3 regions of the Spartinivicinus marinus genome follow, and region 3 is predicted to be linked to each of the others. Evidence: predicted binding sites of a transcription regulator. Region 3 holds the regulator's gene; each other region holds the start of a gene.
What was found. The regulator LexA, encoded in region 3, represses DNA repair genes until DNA is damaged. The targets are predictions, from matches to a motif close to TACTGTNTANNTANACAGTA.

Region 1 (7,437 bases), 4.7 Mb from region 3:
GCTAAGTTAATGAACAAACTATCAAAAACGCCAATCAATCCATTAATTGGTTCTGCAGGGGTCTCAGCAGTGCCAATGGCTGCGCGGGTTTCGAATAAGCTTGGTTTGGAAGCAAACCCACAGAACTTTTTGTTAATGCATGCAATGGGGCCTAACGTTGCTGGTGTTATTGGCTCGGCAGTGGCTGCTGGAGTGATGATTAAATACGTATCAGGCTAGTGCTATTAATTTATACCCAACACTCTGTTGAAAGGTTGCTTAAGTCATTTATTTAGGCAACCTTTTTTATTGGTGAGTTAAAAGTAAATGGTTCTACTAAAGGTATTATGTACCTGAAAATAAATATTATAATTCTATCTTGTTAGAAGAATGATAATGAAAGTAAACATTATTAAGGATTAATCTTGAATAAGAAGCTGTCTTTATAAAAAAGCGTTATTCTTTTTAGTTTTATTGGCTCTTTGCAGATTAGAGGAGGTACTCAGCATATTTGAATACCTCTAGTCTGTGTAATGGCGTGGCAGTAGCTTTTATTTAGGCATCATACTGTTGCTGAGAGTCTTGAGGGCTTTGAAACTGCCTACGTTTTTTATAGACAACCTTGGGTGCAGCCTGGTTTTGCCTAGAGCGAGGCTCCCCAGCTTCATAAGTAGATTGCTGTGGCTGCTGATTATTATAATAGCCTGCTTGCTGTCTAGCCCGGTTTTGTCTGAAAGGGTGGCCAGTTCCTTTATTGTTGTGACCAGCATGATTATGGCTAGATCTAGTATTGTTATAGCCATTACCAGAGTGATGCTGGTTTTCATGTTGGTAAGAAGGTGGCTGAAAATCCCCTTCCTGTTGATCCTGATCCCGTTGGTTTTGCATGTTGTGACGCATACGGTAAGGGTGGCCATGCGTTTTGCGTTGACGGTGCTCAGGCTTTGGTTCTGGCTCGGGTGGCTTTTGCCCAGTGAACTGTTCATAAACGGTAGTATAGAGATACTTGGCCATTACATACTCCTCAATGACTAAATTCTGTATTTATTTTTAATTGCTAAATGATAAAAACTGAGTTGACAGGGTAAATAGGTATGATTACGTAGTAGGTGCTTTTTCTACTCAAAAACAACTTTAACATTCTGAATAAACTGCAATAAGGCTGAACTTAGTTGATTACTACAGAATAAAGCTTGCTCAATAAACTATATCTACTTAGAAAGTTATCCTTATATTAGGCTTCATCGCTGCCAGTTAAAAATAGTCTGATAAATATGCAGCTACCCAAAGATGGGCGATTCTAATGTAAAAGTGAAGCCGTAGCAAGAAGAATGTGAACCAGTTTGTTATCTGTAGCAGTGATGTTATAAAAACTAGTAGTGATGCCTAGATCGCTAAGGTAGAAAACGATTGGAGCTCATCATTTGTTGGATTCCCTTAAAAGCTATTCTTTTTAACTGTAAGTTAAGTGGTGTTTTATTGATTGATTTCTGTACTATTTAATGAAGAATGGTCAGCACTATTATTGAACTTTAAATTGCCAGATATTGATTGAATCCCTGTGATTAGCCATTGGCTGTCCTGCTGTAAGTTTTCCAAATGCCAAATTTCGCAATAGGCCTCTACTTCTTTATTAGCCTTTGCTTTTGACCAGCCATGAAATTTCACGCTAATCATCGCAAGGTCACCTAAATTACTGGCGCTGGTAATGTCAGCAAAAACAGTAAGTAACTCAATTGCAGTTTGCTCTTTAGCCGAAAGTGACAAACTTAAGCGCTCAAACAGCTCAGGTGTTGTATAGTGCTTTAGCGTTTGCTGATCCTTAGCTAACCATGCTTGATGAATGCGCTTAAATAAAATTTTTGCCTGATCTAAAAACAACTCTGGTTGTAAATCTTTAGGTAGGTCAAACTGAGCATAGTGAGCGGCTAAATCTGACGCTTTTTGATCTGCTGAAGCGTCGACTATTTTTGTTAAATCATCTGTAGCGATAGGTTCATCATTTTTGGGGGGATCAGTTGGCTTCATTTTGAAGCTGATGTGAAAAGGAATGGTCTTATCTTTATTAATGTGTGATGTTGGCGACTCTGTGGTAGCCAGGTCTTGTTGGATAGTTGTTGATAGTGAAGCTAGGCTTTCGTCATTAATAGTGGGCTCTGGCCTGGGGGTTAGGTAGCGTTTGAGTCGATCTGCTCGATACTTTAATAAAAAGACTAAACCTGCAGTAAGTAGAAGCAGTAGCAAAACATCTGCAACGCGAAGACCATGGAACGGCTCTTTAAATAGTAAGCTGGCTAAAAAACCACCATCTAATGGCTGAAAACCTGAAGATTGATCCGAGTTAGCAATACTAGCTTCCGGAGAAGGGGTTGCATAGCTGTAGAATGCTGGGGTGCATAATAGGGTGAAAAGTATCAGAAACTTAGTAATACAGTGTTTCAATTTGAACTTCCTGGTAGTGACTGTTTTATTAACTACTTACTTTATCAAGTACTGGTTGCCTTAATTGAAAGCAATGCAGTTAGAAGTACCATGCAACTTGTGTTGTTTTGATATTTTTGCAGGGGTATTTTAAAAGGAGTGTGTAGTTTAAACAGTGAATCATGCCTAATTACTTGTGTTGACTGAATCAGATATTTCGCCATACATGAAAAAATTAGCGATCATCTAAGAATAGAGTGAGCTATATCTGGTTGCTACTGGAGTAATTAGTTTTCTTGTCAGTTCGTTAACCGGTTGGCAGATATGCTCAGATAAGCACTTTATATTTTTGCTAAACCAAGATCATAATGTACTTAGTTTGTTTTTTGAATTTTTAAAACGTCTATTAAAGGTTGATAATGAAGCATTCATTAAATGGTTTATGATTCCTACCGGCGGGGAAGGATGACGTTTTATGGCTGTTATCATTTTAAAAATTAAGCCGACTTAGTTTACAGTTTTTGATGTTTTTTTAAATTTTGATGCTTTTGAATTATAGTTAAAGCAGTTTTACTTAAACTGCTTTATATAAATTAGTTGTTTGGCAAGTTTAACTGGTTGTAATGACTGAAGCTGTAGTAACGAAGAAGTATGCAATAGCCAGATAGTTGTTATAACGGAAAAACAAGGCAAACAACTGATCGATCCCAGTAGCTGGTCTAAAAAATGATAGCCCGCATCTTTTAGCTAACCGCTAGCTGGTGAATAACTAAAAACCAACAAAGCCATAGTCTCAATTCCTACGCCCTTACTTTTATAGTAAGGGTTTTTTGTTTTAAGCGTCTTTAAAATACATTGTCCTCCATATAATACATGTTGAATGGCAAAAAATTGTTTAAGATTTGCTATGCCACTTGAATTGAATATATTTTCTGAAAAATTACTGTGTTCGGATTGAATGTACGTTTTTCTGGATTGATGAGCAGTCTGTTTTTTGGTCAGCGCAGATTAGTCACTTTCAAGAAAATGGTATGTGGCAGGTTATCTGTTAGGGAGAACTTTTTAATCATAAAAATCAGTGATATTGCCCCTTTTAAACTATGCTTGATCAGTATAAGGTTGCCTTGGGAGTTTAACAGCTTTTTCCAAGTTGAAGGCTATACTTAAATGATTAATATTGTCAGACAAAATTAGGATGAGGGTAGTAATGAAGTCTGTAGATCAAATCACTGCCTTTTATGTAGAAGCATTAGTGGAAGGCAAAGGCGACTTTTCTGCAAGGGCTAAATCGCTGGGTCAGGAGTTTTATCATAGTATTCAGAAAGGGCTGCTCTATTGGCTGGCAGCTATTATTGCATCAGCATTATTACTGAATAGCAGCAATACTATTCTAGTTACCATTTTGTTATCAGCTATCGTGATTGGTTGGTATCTACGGAAAGATTATTTACAGCTTAAACAAGCTTTTAATACCGAGTGCTATTCGGCCATTTTACCCAAGGTGGTGCAGTTTGCTGATGACTCTTTGCAATACGAAGCTAATCAAGGGATTACTCGCCACGTCTTTCAGGATAGTAAGCTAGTACCAGGTGCTTTTGTTCGCTACCAAGGCCAGGATTACATCACTGGTCAGTGGGAAGGTGTCCACTTTGAAATGTCAGATGTTTATGCTGCAGTAGAGAGGAAAGGAATATTCCACTTTTTACAAACTGCTTTTCATGGTGTTTGTGTCATTATTGATAATGATAAAAGCTTTCCAGGGCACTTAGTGATACGACCCAAGCCTAACTTTATGGATGAAGAAGATCGTCAGGAGTATGAAGCGTTTTATAAGCCTTTTAATAACATTAATGTTGGGTATGCTGCCTTTGATCGGTATTTTGAAGTCTTCTCGGATTGCACTGAAGATGTTCACCAGTTATTGAGTTCTCGAATGATAATGCAGATGATGTCTTTGCGGGCAAAATATGGTGATAACGTTTATTTAGTATTTAATGGCAATAAGATTGTTATTGGTATTAATGGTTTGCATGTATTTGATCGGTCTAAGAATGTTTATTTTGACAGTTTTTATTCAGATGATGTAGTGGTTTGGTACAGTGAACTGATGCGAGCTTGTTCATTAATCTATGATGTTCGGTTAGCAATAAAGAGCTAAACAAGGCTTGTAAAAGAATAATTGATAACTAAAAAGAGCAAAAGGCCCTGAAATGGGCCTTTTCAGTGATATTAATATCTACTAGTTGTTGTACCAAAGTGGTCTTTTCCTGAGCGAGTCTCTATCTTCTCTTTCAATATAACGCCTACCTTTTCTGCCATCTTGGCTGGTCACATAAGCAGTTAGCCTGACTTTGTTTGAGGGAAATCGAAACCGATGAAAGCCTTCGTTATTTAAGGATTTGTTGATTATAAGGCGATTAAAATCATCAAAAACTTCAAGTTGGGCGCCTCCGGCGGGTTCTCCTTCGGGTAGGTAAGCTCGCAAATTAACAAAGTCACCCTGAGTGTAATAGTAGACACTCAAAGGGTATTGAGCTTGCTGCTTGGCAATATGAGAGCAGCCACTAACTAGTAGTGCGCTGACAAGAAAGCAGGAATAAACAACTCGTTTAAGCATTTAACAACCTCCATGCTTTTATGATTGATGTGCTGGTTTCACAGTACGAAAGCAACAAGTGTACCTGTCTTAACCCGGAAAAATACGTTAAGTGTAAAGTTTGACCTTGATTTGATTGGTTTGTCACCAGTGTGGCGAGCAAATATTAGGGAGAGGGTAAAGTAACTGCAGCACTGAGACTGATCACTCAAAGGTACTGCAGATAGCTAACAACTGCTTAGATGTTTAGGGCTTTTGGTGTTTGACGGAGCTTTGGTTTAGTGTTTTTCAATCAGAGAGCGAATTTTGGTTTTAATTAAATCAATTGCAATCCGGTTTCGTCCGCCATGGGGAATGATCAAGTCGGCATACTGACGTGAAGGTTCAATAAACTGCATAAACATGGGGCGAACTGTTTCTTGGTATTGTTTGAGAACAGAGTCCATGTCTCGGCCGCGGCTAATGATGTCTCTTTGCAAACGGCGAAGTAAACAAATGTCTAATGGGGTATCCATATAAAACTTTAAGTCAAATTCGTTTCTGACTGCTGGGCTTGCAAGGAGTAGAATACCTTCGATAAGTACCACTCGTGTTGGCTTTACTGCTCGGGTTTCTGACCGGCGGTTATGAATAGAGTAGTCGTACACCGGTACCGGAACGGTTGTGCCTAACTTAAGCTCCTGCATATGTTTGATCATTAACTCATGATCAAGTGAGTCGGGGTGGTCATAGTTGGTTTTAGTGCGCTCTTCCATGGTCAGATGGCTTTGATCCTTGTAGTATGAGTCCTCTGAAATCACGCAAACCTGCTCAGATTGAAGTTCCTTGATTAAGGTTTGAGCAAGTAAACTTTTGCCAGAGGCTGATGCGCCTGCAATGCCAACAAGAATGGTATTCTGTGCCATGTGTTTGCTACTTTCTCTATGCTCTAAAAGAGACTACTAATACAAAAATATAAAGTTTCAATATACGATTCTGGCCGAAAATCAGCCAAAAAATTTCCCTATTGTAACATATATACATTAAGGTTCTAGGTCATGTGAGTGCATCTATTTCGGTCAGTAATGTTTAGTGTACATATATAACCAAACGTTATTTTTATGTTATTTTTTAGTATTTTGTGGCTGACCTATTCTTCAGTATGGTGTCCTCCTGGCTAAGTCTATCAACGTTGTTAGGAATCGCTTCCCGCTAACATCATTGGCCAAACCACTCTATAACAAAGCATGTGTACCAAGTACGTGCAACTCGAGTAATTCAGTCTTAAGTACAGCACAAACTGTGTTATTTTTGAGCTTTCTAGTTAATTTTTGAGGAAAGATTAGTGAAACAATTTATAGGTTGGTTACTATCAATAACTGTCGCCTTAACAGGATTGGTTGGTTGCTCATCATCAGAAAATGAACAAGCTGAGGCGAATAAAATACAAGCCATTAAAGTGGGCAGTTCAGGTAGTTACTATCCCTTTACTTTTGTTGAAAAAGGTGAATTACAAGGCTTTGAAATTGACTTGTGGAATGAGATTGGTAAGCGAGTGAACCAACCTATTGAATTTGTGACTGCTAATTTCTCGGGCTTATTTGGTATGTTAGAGGCAGGAAAAATTGACACAATTTCAAATCAAATTACGATTACTGAAGAGCGTAATAAAAAGTACCAGTTTTCTGCTCCTTATGTTTACGATGGTGCCCAAGTAGTAGTCCATGAAAATAATACAACCATTAAGTCGCTTACTGACTTGGCTGGAAAAAAAGTAGCGGTTAATTTGGGGTCTAATTTTGAAGCGATTTTGCGCAATCATGACAAGCAGCAACAGATTGAAATTATCTCTTTTGATACTGGTGTCGAGCAGAATGTAGTTAAAGGCAGCTCAGATGCTTTTGTTATGGATAGGGTATCGGTATTGGCGTTAATTAAGAAATCTAAACTACCTTTAAAATTGGTGGGAAACCCTATTGAAGTTATTCGTAATGCATTGCCATTTCCACGCAATGAACGGGGTGATGCTTTACGTCAGCAAGTTGATGAAGCCTTGGTTGCCATGCAGCAGGATGGCACATTGGCAAACATTTCTAACAAATGGTTTGGCATGGATATTACCACGCAGTCATGAATTTCGACTTTTATTATCTCTACGACCGACTTCCAGTTATCCTCAATGCATTGGACATTACTTTAGGGATGTCCATTGTTGCGGTTTTGTTATCACTGGGGATTGGTATCGTTCTCGCCTTGATAAAAGTCTTTCAGCTAAAAGGGTTAACCCAACTGGCTGACTTTTATATTTCTTTTTTTCGGGGCACACCATTATTAGTCCAGTTATTTTTGTTGTATTACGGGTTGCCTCAGCTAGTACCGGCAGCGGATATGTCTGGCTTTGCCGCCGCTGTGATTGGACTGGGATTACACTTTGCGGCTTATATGGCAGAGAGTATTCGTGC
Region 2 (7,437 bases), on a different contig from region 3:
GAAGCTAGACCACTATGGTTTGCAGTTAAAACCCTCTATCGTCGCCATCGGGATTTACTTTGGAGTAGTAGTTTTTTTGCGGTGATTGCAGCGGTTCTTTGGGTGAAATGGAAAAGCTTGGGGTAATTTAATCAGCTTCAATGCTAAAAGTGTCTCCTATTGGTGTAGGTGATCCTGGTCTTTCTATCGGAAGAGCCCATAGGGATTCATAAAGCACTGGCTGTAAGCGTGATTCAAAGCGCTGCGTATCTTGGATTAATGGGCTTAACCAGTCGTGCGCAATCTCTGGCTGATTGATCGGAAGCATTAAAGGTAGTGAGTTTTTGTGAATGCCTTTTAGTTTGGGGTGGCCTGGCAAGGTGATGATTGAAGCTGAAAAGCAATGCTCACCCGTCTTAGAGTGTGTCCACGCTCGATAGATGCCGCCGAATGCAATCATACCCCTGTCAGGTTTGAGCAGGTGATAGTAGCGTTTGCCTTTAGGCCCATCGCCCTCCACAAAGTGAGTTGCAGGAATAATACAACGAGTCTGCTTGAACGCTTTTTTAGTAACTGGGCTAGATGTTAAACGGCTAGATTTTGAATTAAACGTTGCGTATTTGGCGTTAGCTTTAAAGCCCGTTTTCGTTTCCTCCAGTAGCAGCCACCATATAGCATCTCTGACTTGATAGCCGTCTTGTTGTGTAATGATTGAAATGGTGTTGGTGGGCGCGAAGGCGTCTTTAAATCGTAGACCAGGGGCGTCAATATCGTTTAGCCCTAACCGCTTTGTAAATTTGCTCCAGTTGAACGCCTCAGCTAGCCCAAATTGCCCGCACATTTGTAGACCTCATCCTTAAGTGACTTATTGCAGTATAACGGTTGCTAAAGCCTCACAAGCGGAATTTCTGCCCAGTCTGTCATGTAGTTAGGCGAAAGGTGTTGTCTAGCCATTTGCCATCCTTGATTTGTTCCAGTACTGGCTAGAAACAGAGCTTTAGGAAATCGCCGGTTAATTTGGTCTACAACTGTCATAAGTTGTTGAGATTTTGATGTATCGATTTCAGGTGTAAATAGGTCTGCTTGATCAAAACTCAATTCCGAAATGTTAGCGAGCATGACGCCTGCTTTGGCATATAAATATCCTGGCTTGTAGATAGTGTCGAGAATACCCTTTGCCACGTGAACTAATACCCTAGTGTCGCTTGTTGGGTGGGGCAAAGAGAAAGAACCACCACAATTATACTGAGGGGTATCAGAGAATGGACTGGTACGAATAAATACATTCACCTGCTGAGCCCTTGAGTGTTGCTGTCTTAGCTTTTCCGCTGCTCGTGACATATAACTACTGATCGACTCAGCTAACTCTGCTTGGTCAGTGATTCGTTTAGAAAAAGAGCGACTACTAATAATTTGTTTTTTAGCTGGTGCGTGCTCTTCTAGCTCTATACAGGATTCGCCGTTTAGCTCTCGTACAGTGCGCTCCAACACGACATTAAACTGTTGTCTAATGTATTTTTCGGGCAAGTTGGCCAGTTCATAAGCTGTTGTAATACCCAGGGCCTGTAATTTTTTTGTTAGTTTCCTACCTACTCCCCATACTTCGTCAATAGGCATACACTTTAATAATCGTTCTCTTATTTTTTCTGAATTAATTTCTACAACGCCGCCAGTTTTTGGGTATTGTTTTGCCGCGTGGTTAGCTAGTTTTGCTAGGGTTTTTGTTTCAGCAATGCCAATGCATATTGGTATACCACACTCTTTAGCTACTTTACTTTTTATCTCAAAACCATAATTTTTTAATGAATCGATAAATGCCAGGTGTGATAAATCTAAAAACGCTTCGTCAATCGAATACACTTCAACCGCAGGGCTAAACTGTTCTAGCGTAGACATTACCCGATGGGATATCGCGGCATATAAAGTGTAGTTTGATGAGAAAACCGTAACGCCGTAACGCTTAATAATATCTTTGATTTTAAAGATAGGCTCACCCATTTTAATGCCAAGTGCTTTCGCTTCAGGTGAACGAGCAACCGCGCAGCCGTCGTTATTTGATCCGACTATTACAGGTTTTCCGTGCAAATCAGGGCGAAATAGCCTTTCGCAACTGACATAGAAGCTATTACAGTCACAAAGCGCAAATGTTGTCATGGGTAGCTTTTGTGAATGATATAAACAACAACACCCCAAATCATGCAGTCTTGCTCTTTTAGCTCAATGGGTGAAAACTTAGGGTTCATGGGAACAAGCCAGCTCCTAGCACCTTTGATCTTTAACTGCTTAACGGTTAAATCTCCATCCAGAGCAGCAATGACAATATTCCCTGATTTAGCCTCTAAGGAGCGGTCTACAACTAATAAGTCATCACTCTGTATTCTGCCGTCAATCATTGAATCACCCTTAGCACGCACAAAAAACGTAGCCGCTTGGTGCTTAACCAGATAGTCGTGCAGATTCACTTCTGAAGCTGCAAAGTCGGTGGCTGGGCTTGGAAAGCCTGCTGGTACTTGATATTCATATAAGGGACTGGTTTGAAGTTCATTTGTATCAATGACTTTAGCGGGGCTTATTGATTCAATGTCCATGACTTCACCTTAATACTGTATATAAAAACAGTATTATAGCGTATAACCAGTGTAAGACAATCCAGTTGATGCCCCTAAGCAAAATGAACACTAAGCATGCTATAGGAGTGAGTAGACTCCTATAGAAGCTAAGGCTTGCAGGTGTGTGGCAGTGTAAGGTGCCGCACCTAATCGGCCAAGAGTTTCCTGATGATTAGTTTATAGTCATCCTTGTTCTTGTAGGACAACGCAATAATTCCACTTTCCTTGTCTTTTTGTTCTGAAGGTTTGATTATAACGGGCAACCCTAGCCTTAAGGCCAAAGCACGGTTTAATTCATCTGCAGGTAATTCTAATAATTCAAGCTCTGATTTTTGGCTCAAAAGGTTTATAACTTCTTTCAAACTTCTGGTTGATAAACCCTTATTGATAATTTGGCCAATCAGGTACTTTTGTTGATGATAACTACTAACAGTAACTAGAAGCCTTATATGTGTTCTACTTATGGCGTGTTTTTTCAGAAGCTTTACAACTTCTGGAGTAAGCCTATTAAACCGGATTAGGTGAGACACTTCTGCACGGGAAATACCCAATTGATTGGCAATTTCCTGCTGTGTATGTCCTGAAGATGTAAGAATTTGGCATTTTTCAGCTTGTAACCAGAAGTCAGTCATTTTATTAAAATGTTTAGCGTGGAACATCAATGTTTCACGCGTAGCATCGCTACGCATATGATCAGGATAGTAGCTACTCTTCCAATAGATGTCCATGGTATTACATAAATAGACCATCCTAACGGATTAGATTATATAAAATAGTCTTTAACCAATATCTATAAGATTGTTGATCTATTATAAAGATAATGTAATAAGCCATCTCTCGTCTTATTTAAGAGCTTTAATTGATAGTCATATAGTTGTCCATAGACTGAAAAAGAAATACTTGTATAGGAGTTCTGATGGCTTTAATGGCTCAAATACCGAATTTGAAGTTTTTTAAAACATGCAACTTATGTAGTTTGTTTAGAGTGATTACTTGTTTATTTTGTTATTAACTGTTTATTCTTGTTTAGAAAAAAATACTGATTCTCTCTAAGCTAGGAGTAATACGGCTCTTATGAAAATTAGAAGTAACTAAATAACTACTTATATTGAAATCATAGCTACTTATATTGAAATCATAACTACTTATATTGAAATCATAGCTACTTATATTTATTCAATGACTACCTAAGTTTACTAAGTAACTACCTATATTGAATATTCTTTAATGAGCTTCGTTATACAGCTACTTTTCTTGACTCCATATAGATGAAAAACTACTTATGTTTACAGTTGTGTTTGTAGTGCAAGCATTAAAGCTACTTATATTGATTATTTGAGCTTTCCATTTATATGAGACCTACCTTAGTTGACTTGAAATCGTTGTTTTTTTATTTAAATAGCTACTTTTAGTGTAATCAATAAGGTAAAAGTAGTTCAATATAAAGATAGGTAGTCGTTACAAGGAAATGTTACATTCGAGTTCAGCATTATTATTCATTATGTTTCATCAAAGGTAGCTCTATCTTTATTTACGACTACAAATGAAGGATAAAACTAATTAAATGTAGTTAAATAAATGCTTATAAGCTACCAAAATTGAATTAAAAGCTACTAATCATGGTTTAAATCATAAAAAGTAGTTGTTATAGTTGGGGTAGGCTGCTAATATAACTACATTGTATATAAATTTATTTATAATAAGTAGTTAAAATGCGCTATAAAGGGGTGTGAGGTGGGAAAAAGTATAGCTAAGAGTGATAGCAATGTTGTTGACTGGGTTGTAAAGAGGAATGAACTAGTTGAAGCCCATTATAAGTTAACTGCAGCTGCTCAAAAGATAATTGCTGCATTAATAGGTAAAGTTGACCCAAGGATGAAACTGGAAGATGGAAAAAAACTACCTACATTTACATTACCCACTGTAGAGTTAGCAAAACTAGTTGGTGTTAGTAAGCAGTATTTATATAAAGAATTGAAAAAAATCACAAAGGAAATTCAGTCAGTTACGTTTACTATATTGGAAATTGATGATATTAAGGATGGTGAGCCAAGTTATGAAAACATTAATATGTTTCATTCTACTAAATATAATAAGACTAAGCAGCAGGTAGAGTTTATTTTCCATGATGATATTCAACCGTATATAATCAATTTATATGGAAATTTTACTCAATACCAGCGGAATCAAATTCAATCATTAACATCTTCTCATTCAATCCGTATATATGAAATCTTAAGGAAGCAGTTTGGGACAATTAATAATAATAAACTAAATCATAAATATGTTGAAATTGAGCTGGATGAACTAAAAAAAATGTTGGGGATAGAAAAAAAATACAAAGGACGGTTTTCAAATTTTAAAACAAAAGTACTAGATTTAGCTCAAAAGGAGCTTCTTGAACAAACTGATATACAGTTTGAATATGAAGCTATTAGAGTAGGAAAGCCTATAGGTAAAATAGGTTTTACTATTTCGCATAATATGAAAAATGTTGATCCAAATTTAAAGTTAAAAAATAGAAAACAGGCTTCTATCTCTGTTGAGCAAATACAAGATTGTTTAAATTGGAAAGAAGTTCTTGAGCTGCTAATGCCTCCAAATTTATATAAAACGTATGTAAAATCAGTTGAAGAAGGCTTCTATTCTGATGGATTAATTTCAGCAAATATTGATTATTTAGTTGAGAAAATGACATTTGGAGATGTAGAAAAGCCTGGACCATACTTGCATATGGCAATTAAGGATGATTACGCAGGTTATAAAAATAAAATTTCTTCTCAACTAGATAGAGACTGGTGGGATGAGTCAATTGAAGAGATGTATGGTTTTGAGAGAAGTGAATAACCATGATAAGCACGAAGGCTACTTTGTAGCCTTCGTGCTTTTACAATGGGCTGAGCCCGTTGTAATACACACAGTTTCATTATTATCTATTACAGCTCAGTAAATCAACCTAATAAATTGATCAATTTAAGTTGATTGTAATATTGATTATATTCAATATATATTGAATATACATTGATAATATTACAATATACCTCAATTTGTATTGTTATTAAGTATATTTAAATTGATATCTCCTTGATAGTTAACTCTGATAGCCGAACTCTTCTTATCTTCTTGGTATTTAGCTCTTCAACCCACCCAAAGTTTTTGTCTTCATCTATTCGGTCTTTGAGCAGAAGTGCCGTGAGTTCTTCATTGACTGTTACAATAATCTTTTGCTTGTTTGAATCAACAGCTTTCCATCCTTGTTTGTAATTTTCAGAAGAAGATTTGTTCTGTTCAAAAATTGACTTTGCATCTTTAGACATCATCTCACTTGGTTCATTTGGTATGTTTATAGATAATGAGGTGTTGTCAAATTTTTCTTCATCAGCTTGTGTGCTTTTTTCTGCAGAGCCATTTGTTAATGCTGAAGTTTTCTTATATGAAGTTTCAGAGTTGTTACTTATGGGAGATTTAAGTTGTTTAAGTGTCGAACGGCATATTGATCTTGTGATACCGTTTTCAACAGCCTTTTTGCAAAGCTCTTTACAAGTTTTAATGTCATAGTCATATATTTGACGTAAAGAATTTAGTATTTCTATATCTGTAGTTACTTCTTCATCATGAAGATTTTTAATGCACTCTGGAATATTTAAAAGTGCTAAATGACTTGATACATACCTCTCTGTTTTGCCAATTCTTTCTGCAATACGCTTTTGCTTCCACCCTTCACTCTTAAATTTATTTAAAGCATTAGCAATTTCTAGTGGGGTTAAGTTCTCACGTTGAATGTTCTCAATCAACTCGCCAGCTGTTTCATCTAATTCTGAATCTGGACGTTCTTTAATTATTATATCTACTTCATTAATTTTCTTTAGACAAGCTGCTCTCCACCTCCTTTCACCTTTTTGAATGGTATACTTCCCTCTTTCATTCAGAGGAGAAACAATAATAGGTTGTATGAACCCTTCTTCTTCAATTGTTTGCCCAAGTTTATCTATATTTTTAAAGTTTTTTCTTACCTGATCCTTGGGTTCAAGTTGGTTGGTAGGTACTTTTAAAAATTTCCCAGAAGTAGAGTCGCTTTTGGCTTTTCCTGATAATTCCTTCAGGTCGTGTAAAGAGGAAATTCCACTCATTTTGATTGTACTCGATCTAAAATTTCTTTAATAACAGATTTAATCTCTTTTGCTGCTACTCGTGCAGCACCACTTTTTATTTTCCAAACAGGGACACCTAAGTCAGTTGCACTATCAATTGGAGCACGATTAACGATTCTATTTTTAAAAATTAAGTCTGGAACAATTTCTTCAAGTTTTGAAAGAGATTCTTTATGTGTTTTTGACCGGTTATTCATCCCATTGATAATAATACCTGTTACCTCCAAGGTTGGGTTAAGAGTATTTTTTACTTGAATTATGGAGTCAAACAAGCCCCTCACACCATTAGTTGAAAAACCTGAAAGTTGAATTGGTATAACGATATGGGTTGATATTGACAGTGCAGCAACGAGTTTTCTGCCTAGAGAAGGTGGACAATCAATTAATATATAGTCATATTTTTCTTTAATAGAGTTTAGCTTCTTTGTAAAAGTTATTGCTTTCTCAAGGCTTTCAGCTTCAAGCTCGTATAAGTCTATATCATTTTCAAGTGAGTGTATAAGATCCATTCCATATGCACATTGAGTGACTTCTATTTGATCTAAATCAGAATCAAATAGCTCACTAGTTTTTGTACCTGTAAACCTAACAGGTTCTTTTCCAGGGGTAATTCTTCCTAGTCGAGATGATGTGTTACCCTGTCCATCTAAATCAACCACTAGCACTTTTTTACCCATATCAGTTAGATAAAAAGCTTT
Region 3 (7,437 bases):
AGCGAGTTGGTACGATTCTACTTATATGAAGCTCAGCTTATCTTCCGTTAATCGAATGCTGCCTGAAACATTTGCTATTAAAACAGTCAGCAAAAATGATAAGCCAGAACTAGTAGTTGATAATCAAGGTATTAAAGTTTGGTATCTTCCAAGCCAAGCCTTTAAGGAACAGCCTAAAGGATCAATTGATATTTATTTTAATAGTTCGCTAGCTCACAATAATATCAAGTCTACTATCCTTTTATCTATCTGGTCTGATTTGTTTCAGCTTCAGCAAGGAGAGCTTATTGAAGAAGCGAACAAGGCAGGAATGCAAGTGTTTGTACACCCTGAAGCGGGTGGCCTACTATTATCAATCAGTGGTTTTACAGATAAACAAAAAGACCTGTTGAGTAAAGCACTAGAAAATATTCAGGTTGAGGTTGATGAACAACGCTTTTTACAAGCAGTTGATCGACTTACTCGAGAAGTTGAAAATGAGAAAAAACAACTTTCCGTCAGCCAGGCCTTTAATGCATTTAGCCAACTGATTACAAAAGATTCCTGGGATAAACAAGAGTATCTTCAGGTTGCATCGAAGCTGACAAGTAAGGATTTACGAAGCTTCATTAAACAGTTACTCAGTCAAAACCAGGTAAGAGTGTTTGCTTTTGGTAACTACGATAGTCAAGATATTAACGAGATGGCTGCAAAGTTGGAGCGCCTATTACCTGATAACCATAAGGTTACAGAATATACGCGTAACAAATCCTGGGAACCTAAGGAAGGGCAACTATTTGTTGTGAAAAAAGACATTGAAGTTAATGATGTTGCAATCGTTGATTTACAGTCACATTCTGAACCAGGGTTGAAACAGCAAGCCAGAGCGAAAGTACTAATTGATCATTTTGCAAACTATGTTTTTGATAAATTACGTACTGAGGAACAACTTGCCTATGCTGTGGGAGCCATTGCCCCCACTATTGATGAATATGCAAGTGTGGGGTTGTATATTCAAACACCCGTCAAGGGACCAAAAGCCATTCAGTCAAGGCTTGATCAGTTAAAGCTTGAGTATCAGCAAGTGTTGAATAAGTTACCCGAGGCGACTTTTAAGCAGCTTAAAACCAGTGTGTTAGTGGCACTGAAAGAAAAACCAAAAAACTTGAGCGATGAAGTTAGCCCATTTATCAGTGACTGGTATGATGAAAATTATCAGTTTAACACTAAAGCTCAACTGATTGCTGAGATAGAAAAGGTAACCTTAGGTGATATCAAACGTTTTTACGCAGAGACTATGGGTAATCCAAATGCGCCACGTTTGAATATTCAGATGAGGGGTAAAAAGTTTGCTGATCAACCATTTGCCAGCTTTAAAAACCAAACGGAAGTAAAAAGCCTGTCAACATTTCACAAAATGATTTCTTATCAATAAGCCAGCGTTGCTTCTCTGGTTATCAGATGGGTATTATGCCTAATGATAACTAGAGAAGGGCATATCCACTGCTGCAAGAGCTGTGGTCTAGGTTACTTCATATCGGACAACAGTTTAGGATTAGTGACCAGTTTTCTAACACCATGGGCGTGGTCTTCTTTGAAAACGTTATCCTTACACCATTCACCTAAACTATTGATGTCAATTTTTGTACACAATGGTCTGACACTCCAAGTAACCTGAAAGGGTGAGCAGACTTGTTCGGTAAACTGAGGACCGGTGGTAGAACCTAGAAACTCTACAGGTTTACCTGTATTGTCGGGTAAGGCCTTAGCTTGGTGATAGCCATCCTCTATATTACCGCCATAAGCCAAGTCATTAAAATTGAGAACAGAAGAATCATTGACGACAGTAAATACCTGAGCTTCGACACGAAGATTTGGATTTGAGCACCCATCAGATAAGCACGAAGTTAATCCTTTGCCTGGTTTGACGTCACAGGAAGTATGTACCCAATGGACTTCAATGGTATTACCGGGTTTTAACCCTTTGCATACTTCATTTTTAGATAGCGTTAATTCTGCTGAGGAAAGTGATTGACTAGTATTACACTGATAACCGCCACCATGACCATGATCGCCTTCTCCTGCATATTTGGAAAAGTCCTTGGCTTTATGTTCAGCATTATGGTGAAAATGAATGTTGCATAGGTTCATGCTTGTGTAGTGGGGGGCTAAGCTAAAAATACTTTTATTGTCGCCTGCAAGCTGGTCAATATCTCTTGGCGCTTGTGGGCCAAACCCTTCACAGGCTGGACCATTAGAATCACTGCTTGCTACCGCAGGGGAGCTGCTAACACTCATCAATAATGATAAAAGAAGTCGATGTTTAACTGAAATCATTTATCTCTCTCCATAGTTTTTATAGCAAACCATCGCAACACAAGTAGTATTGGCTTATACAGGGTCATGATGAATTGTTATTGACCACTAAGCCTATTGTTGGTTGGGTTTTGTCTACCTTTATTACAGCTACTGTATTTATAGGCTTGATTACTAAGGAGTTCACATTAAGAAACCATGACAGATTGATATGACTCAAAAATTAACCTGCGTTTGTGCGATTATCAAATGAAATTTAGGTAAGAGAAGGGGAATAAAAATATTGAAACTCGTTTCAATAAATTAAAGGAAAAGTTTATCTCACACAATAAATAAAATGTCAGGTTTACTTTACTACTATTGCCAGAGGGTATTTTTGACAGTGCAAAGCAACTGTTTTACTAGCGTTGTCTTATATTAATTACATGACAGTTACCTTCTTGTGCTGCAATATCTAAAGCCGCTAAGGTTGTCTCATCTAGCTCTGGTAGCCAACTGACGACAGTATGACTTTTACCAAGAGTGAGTGCCTGTAACGTCAAATCTTTTATAGAGCTTTCATTGCTGGCAGTAAGAAATAAGACCTGTTTATTATTAATATAGGCATCTTGAAGCCACTTTAAGGTCATGTTGCGATATTGTTTGGAACACACGACGGTTAACCAGCGTTGTTTTTCATGATGGCTCAACTGTGCCAGCATGGGTGGAATAAATGATGTCAGTGGAATACGGGCTGAGGATAAAATAATTTCTGTAATATGCGTAAAGCCATTGTGGTCTGTCGATAAAGGGAAGTGATGGGGTTGATTTGGCGTGCTATGGTTGGGTTTTGAATCATTGTCACTGCCATTAAACTCCATGGGTATATTTCCTATTTTATTGTTAAACGAATGACTTTAAAAGAAGGGCGTCAAGTGATGAGCGACAGCAGCATTCTTTATAAAATAAATAAAGATTGTTACTGCAAGTCATACAGTAACAGACTTGTCTCGTCTTTGATGGTAGTTAGCGACGATAACAACGTCTAAAAAGTCATTCGAAAAGAATATTGTCATGTTCGTTAGTTACAGCTGCAGTGTATCACTGACAAAAAATCCATATCTTTGGCCTAATTCACTGTATTTACCATCTTGAGGGTAGATAGTGGATCAGAGTTGATAAAAAGATGTAAAACTGCAAATTAAGTCGCTTTTTTAAGAAAAGGTAGTAGCTATTAGATAATTAATTTCCCCTTGGGTAATTTGGGGCATATATAGATGGCTACCCAGGGGACTAAGTTAAAATTTCAGCTTTCGTGTAAAGGTTAGTGTCTAATCACCCCGACACTGATTCCTTCGATAGTAAAATTCTCGCTATGTAAGTTCACTTCGATAGTATTGAAATTACTATTTTCTGGATGCAATAAAACAACTTCTCCTTTTCGCTCAAATCGCTTAACGGTTACTTCATCATCAATTCTAGCAACGACGATTTGACCATTATGTACATCAGTTGTTTTGTGAACGGCTAGTAAATCACCATCGAGAATGCCACAATCCTTCATGCTCATGCCTTTAACTGTTAAAAAGTAATCAGCACGAGGTTTAAAAAAACTACCTGGTATCTGGCAGTAGTTGTCTATGTTTTGTTCGGCTAAAATGGGGAAACCAGCTGCTACCTGGCCTACTACAGGAATACCTTGTTGGGCGTCAGGGGGAATGCGAATACCTCGGGAGGTACCGGCAATAATTTCGATAGCACCTTTACGAGCAAGGGCTTTGAGGTGTTCTTCGGCAGCATTGACAGAACGAAATCCTAGTTGTCGAGCAATTTCGGCTCGAGTGGGAGGAAAGCCGGTTTCTTCAATATGGTCTTTAATAAATTGAAAAATTTCCGCCTGGCGAGCAGTTAATTTAGCCATTGAGATGGCTCCTTATACCTATTTGAATACTTGCTATTTTAATAAAATAACGGCTTTTTATAGCGGCTGTGGTTTTATACAGTTACTGTGATTATATCCAGTTTGGACTGACCTTCAACTGTTTTCAACTATTTCAGTCTTTTTTACGTGGTGTTTCCTTACTTAGCAGACGTTAATTTTACTTGCAGGAAAAAGTAAAGCCTGCTTGACTTGTATACGTATTAAACGTATGTTCAAAACGTTTGAAGATTACAACAGGCGGCTAATATAAAGCGAACATTTTATTAGTTGGCTTGCTGCTTGTATCTAAACTCAATTGGTCCTTAGCTTCCATGGGCACTCAAAATGGCCCAGAGAATCAAGGCTTTTTTAAGAAATGTTAATTGGCTATGGCGCAATCAGAAACTGTTGAACGAATACTAGATGCTGCAGAAGCGTTATTTGCAGAAAAGGGCTTTGCTGAAACATCTCTGCGGACGATTACCAGTAAAGCAGGTGTTAACTTGGCAGCAGTTAATTACCATTTTGGTTCTAAAAAAGCATTGATTCAGGCCGTGTTTGCCCGGTTCCTAGAACCATTTTGCAAAAAACTTACCATTAGGCTCAACGAATTTGAAGCATCATTAGCAGCCCAGAAACCGACACCTGAGCAGCTACTCAATTTGCTATTTCAACAGATATTATCTGTTGAAGCACGAGGAAAGAATGATCTTTCCGTATTTATGCGATTGTTGGGATTAGCATTTAGCCAGTCTCAAGGGCATTTGCGAAAATACCTTGAACAAGTCTATGGTGATGTATTTCGGCGCTTTGTGAGTTTAGTGGTGCAGGCGTCACCTGATTTACCGCCAGTAGAAATTTTCTGGCGGGTGAACTTTATGGTGGGATCTGTCGCATTTACCATGTCTGGTTTAGATGCGTTAAGAGACATTGCTGAAAGTGAGTATCATGAGCATACATCAGTTCCTGCAGTCATGAAGCGGCTAGTGCCCTTTTTAGCGCATGGCATGAAGGCTGAGTTGCCTGCAGCCAATCTAGAGGTTTAGTTAACTGCGCATAGATTAGTTAATATGTGGCTAGCTAAGGTATGACGCGTTAATGGGTAGCTAGTGAATATGCGTAAGCCTGTTATTTATGTCTCTATTGCTGAGCAAACACTTAGAGTATGCGATGGCGATCGGTTAATTACTCGGTACTCAGTGTCTACTGCTGCCAAAGGGGCTGGTCAGTGTCAAGGGAGTTATCAAACACCCTTGGGGCGACATATCATTCGAGCCAAAGTAGGGGGCAATTGCCCTCTAAATGCTGTCTTTGTAGGGCGACGTTTTACTGGTGAAATATATAACGAGACACTGGCCAGGCAATTTCCTAATCGTGATTGGATCTTGACTCGCATTTTATGGTTAAGTGGCCAGGAACCTGGTGTTAACCGGTTAGGAGAAGTCGACTCCATGCGACGTTATATTTATATTCACGGCACGCCTGATAGTGAGCCAATGGGAATTCCAGCCTCTCACGGGTGTATTCGTATGCGAAATGATGAGGTTGTGGAGCTGTTCAGTAGCGTGCCCGTCTATACCCAGGTAATCATTGAAAACGAGTAGTCGCAATCTATTGGTTAATCCTATGTCAGGTAATGTCATTGTAGATTTAGCAGGAACGACAATAACAGACGACGAGAGTCGGCTATTAGCGCAGCCTGCTGTTGCGGGAGTGATTTTATTTGCCCGTAATGTTGTTGATCGCCAGCAAGTGATACAACTGGTGCAGTCGATTAGAGCGGTACGGCAAGATTTATTAATTACCGTTGATCAAGAAGGTGGAAGGGTGCAGCGTCTAGTAACGGGCTACACTCAGTTACCCGCCCCCTGTCGGTTAGGTGAACTGTATCAATATGAACCTGAGCAAGCCAGCCAGTTAGCAGAAGACTTAGGATGGTTAATGGCCAGTGAGGTGATTGCATCAGGTATTGATTTAAGTTTTGCACCTGTATTGGATTTAGGCTTGCCCATTAGTCAAGTGATAGGCTCTCGTGCCTTTGCAGAGCAGCCCGAAATTGTTGCGACTTTAGCTCATCGTTATTGCTTAGGTATGAAGCAAGCGGGTATGGCGACCGTTGGTAAACATTTTCCAGGGCATGGCAGTGTGGCTGCTGATACTCATCATTCGATTGCTTGTGACGATCGCCCTTTTGCTGCGATTAAACAGGCGGATCTGCTGCCTTTTAATAGCTTAATTAAACAGCAGTTGTTAGATGGTATGATGCCAGCACATGTTTTATACCCACAAGTAGCGGCAGAGCCCGCTGGGTTTTCTCGTTATTGGTTGCAAGCGGTGTTGAGAGAATCATTAGGTTTTTCGGGAGTCATTTTTAGTGATGACTTAACGATGCACGCTGCTAGTCAGGCAGGTGATTATCCCTCACGTGCGGTACAAGCACTAAACGCAGGATGTCAGTTATTATTGGTTTGTAATAATCCCGAAGGGGCGCAGGCCGTTGTCTCTGCATTAAATACCCACTCTGAAGCAGAGGTTAATATTGAGCAATTGAAGGGGCAAAGGAAACTTAGTTGGGCTGAGTTATTAGAGCATCCCCGTCGGTTAACAATACACTCTCAACTAGAAAACCTATAGAAAGAGAAAGAAAACAAGGCTATTTGTTCATGGAAAAGTGGTTGGATTTTTTGAATTTTGCCAAAGGTCAAGATGCTTGGGTATATCAGGTTTTTATTGTTGTTTTTTTGACCTTGATTGCCAATTTTATTGCCCGTCGTTTACTAACCCGTTTACACCAGCAACTGACCAAGACTCGGACGATTTGGGATGAAACCATCGTTGATTCTGCGCAAAAACCTTTAGCGGCGTTAATTTGGGTAATTGGATTTAGTTGGGCTGCTGAAATTGCACATAAAGTGTCTGATGCAGTCATTTTTCAAGCGATCGACCCTATTCGTGAAACATTGATTATCGCGTTGATTATTTGGTTTTTAATTCGTTTGATCAAAGCAGTAGAAGAACAGCTTATTACTCCCAGAGAAGGTAAAAAGGAGGCAGACCCAACCACAGTCCATGCCATTGGTAAATTGCTGCGAGCAGCAGTTATTATTACTGGGGTATTGGTTATATTGCAGTCATTGGGTTACAGTATTTCTGGAGTATTAGCCTTTGGTGGTATTGGTGGTATTGCTGTGGGCTTTGCAGCAAAAGATTTACTGGCCAATTTCTTTGGTGGGCTAATGATT

Region 1: a site for LexA is predicted at 3,369-3,388, ahead of OQE68_RS03365 (DUF3137 domain-containing protein). Genes of this name have one in related genera too.
Region 2: a site for LexA is predicted at 2,581-2,600, ahead of OQE68_RS28840 (LexA family protein). Genes of this name have one in related genera too.

What each region holds. Positions count from the first base shown of each region.
Region 1 is NZ_JAPJZK010000001.1:680,197-687,633, reverse strand. It holds gene OQE68_RS03380 (sodium ion-translocating decarboxylase subunit beta) at 1-219, shown strand, start outside; gene OQE68_RS03375 (hypothetical protein) at 535-993, opposite strand; gene OQE68_RS03370 (Tim44 domain-containing protein) at 1,456-2,421, opposite strand; gene OQE68_RS03365 (DUF3137 domain-containing protein) at 3,608-4,558, shown strand; gene OQE68_RS03360 (hypothetical protein) at 4,640-5,017, opposite strand; gene udk (uridine kinase) at 5,275-5,901, opposite strand; gene OQE68_RS03350 (amino acid ABC transporter substrate-binding protein) at 6,321-7,109, shown strand; gene OQE68_RS03345 (amino acid ABC transporter permease) at 7,106-7,437, shown strand, end outside.
Region 2 is NZ_JAPJZK010000002.1:115,170-122,606, reverse strand. It holds gene OQE68_RS28855 (hypothetical protein) at 1-126, shown strand, start outside; gene OQE68_RS28850 (SOS response-associated peptidase family protein) at 128-820, opposite strand; gene OQE68_RS28845 (Y-family DNA polymerase) at 865-2,133, opposite strand; gene OQE68_RS28840 (LexA family protein) at 2,130-2,567, opposite strand; gene OQE68_RS28835 (ParB/RepB/Spo0J family partition protein) at 2,735-3,316, opposite strand; gene OQE68_RS28830 (replication initiation protein) at 4,323-5,435, shown strand; gene OQE68_RS28825 (ParB/RepB/Spo0J family partition protein) at 5,657-6,718, opposite strand; gene OQE68_RS28820 (ParA family protein) at 6,715-7,437, opposite strand, start outside.
Region 3 is NZ_JAPJZK010000001.1:5,408,739-5,416,175, forward strand. It holds gene OQE68_RS24230 (insulinase family protein) at 1-1,414, shown strand, start outside; gene OQE68_RS24235 (delta-class carbonic anhydrase) at 1,507-2,316, opposite strand; gene OQE68_RS24240 (SulA-like leucine-rich domain-containing protein) at 2,697-3,155, opposite strand; gene lexA (transcriptional repressor LexA) at 3,599-4,195, opposite strand; gene OQE68_RS24250 (TetR/AcrR family transcriptional regulator) at 4,585-5,241, shown strand; gene OQE68_RS24255 (L,D-transpeptidase) at 5,311-5,799, shown strand; gene nagZ (beta-N-acetylhexosaminidase) at 5,786-6,829, shown strand; gene OQE68_RS24265 (mechanosensitive ion channel family protein) at 6,859-7,437, shown strand, end outside.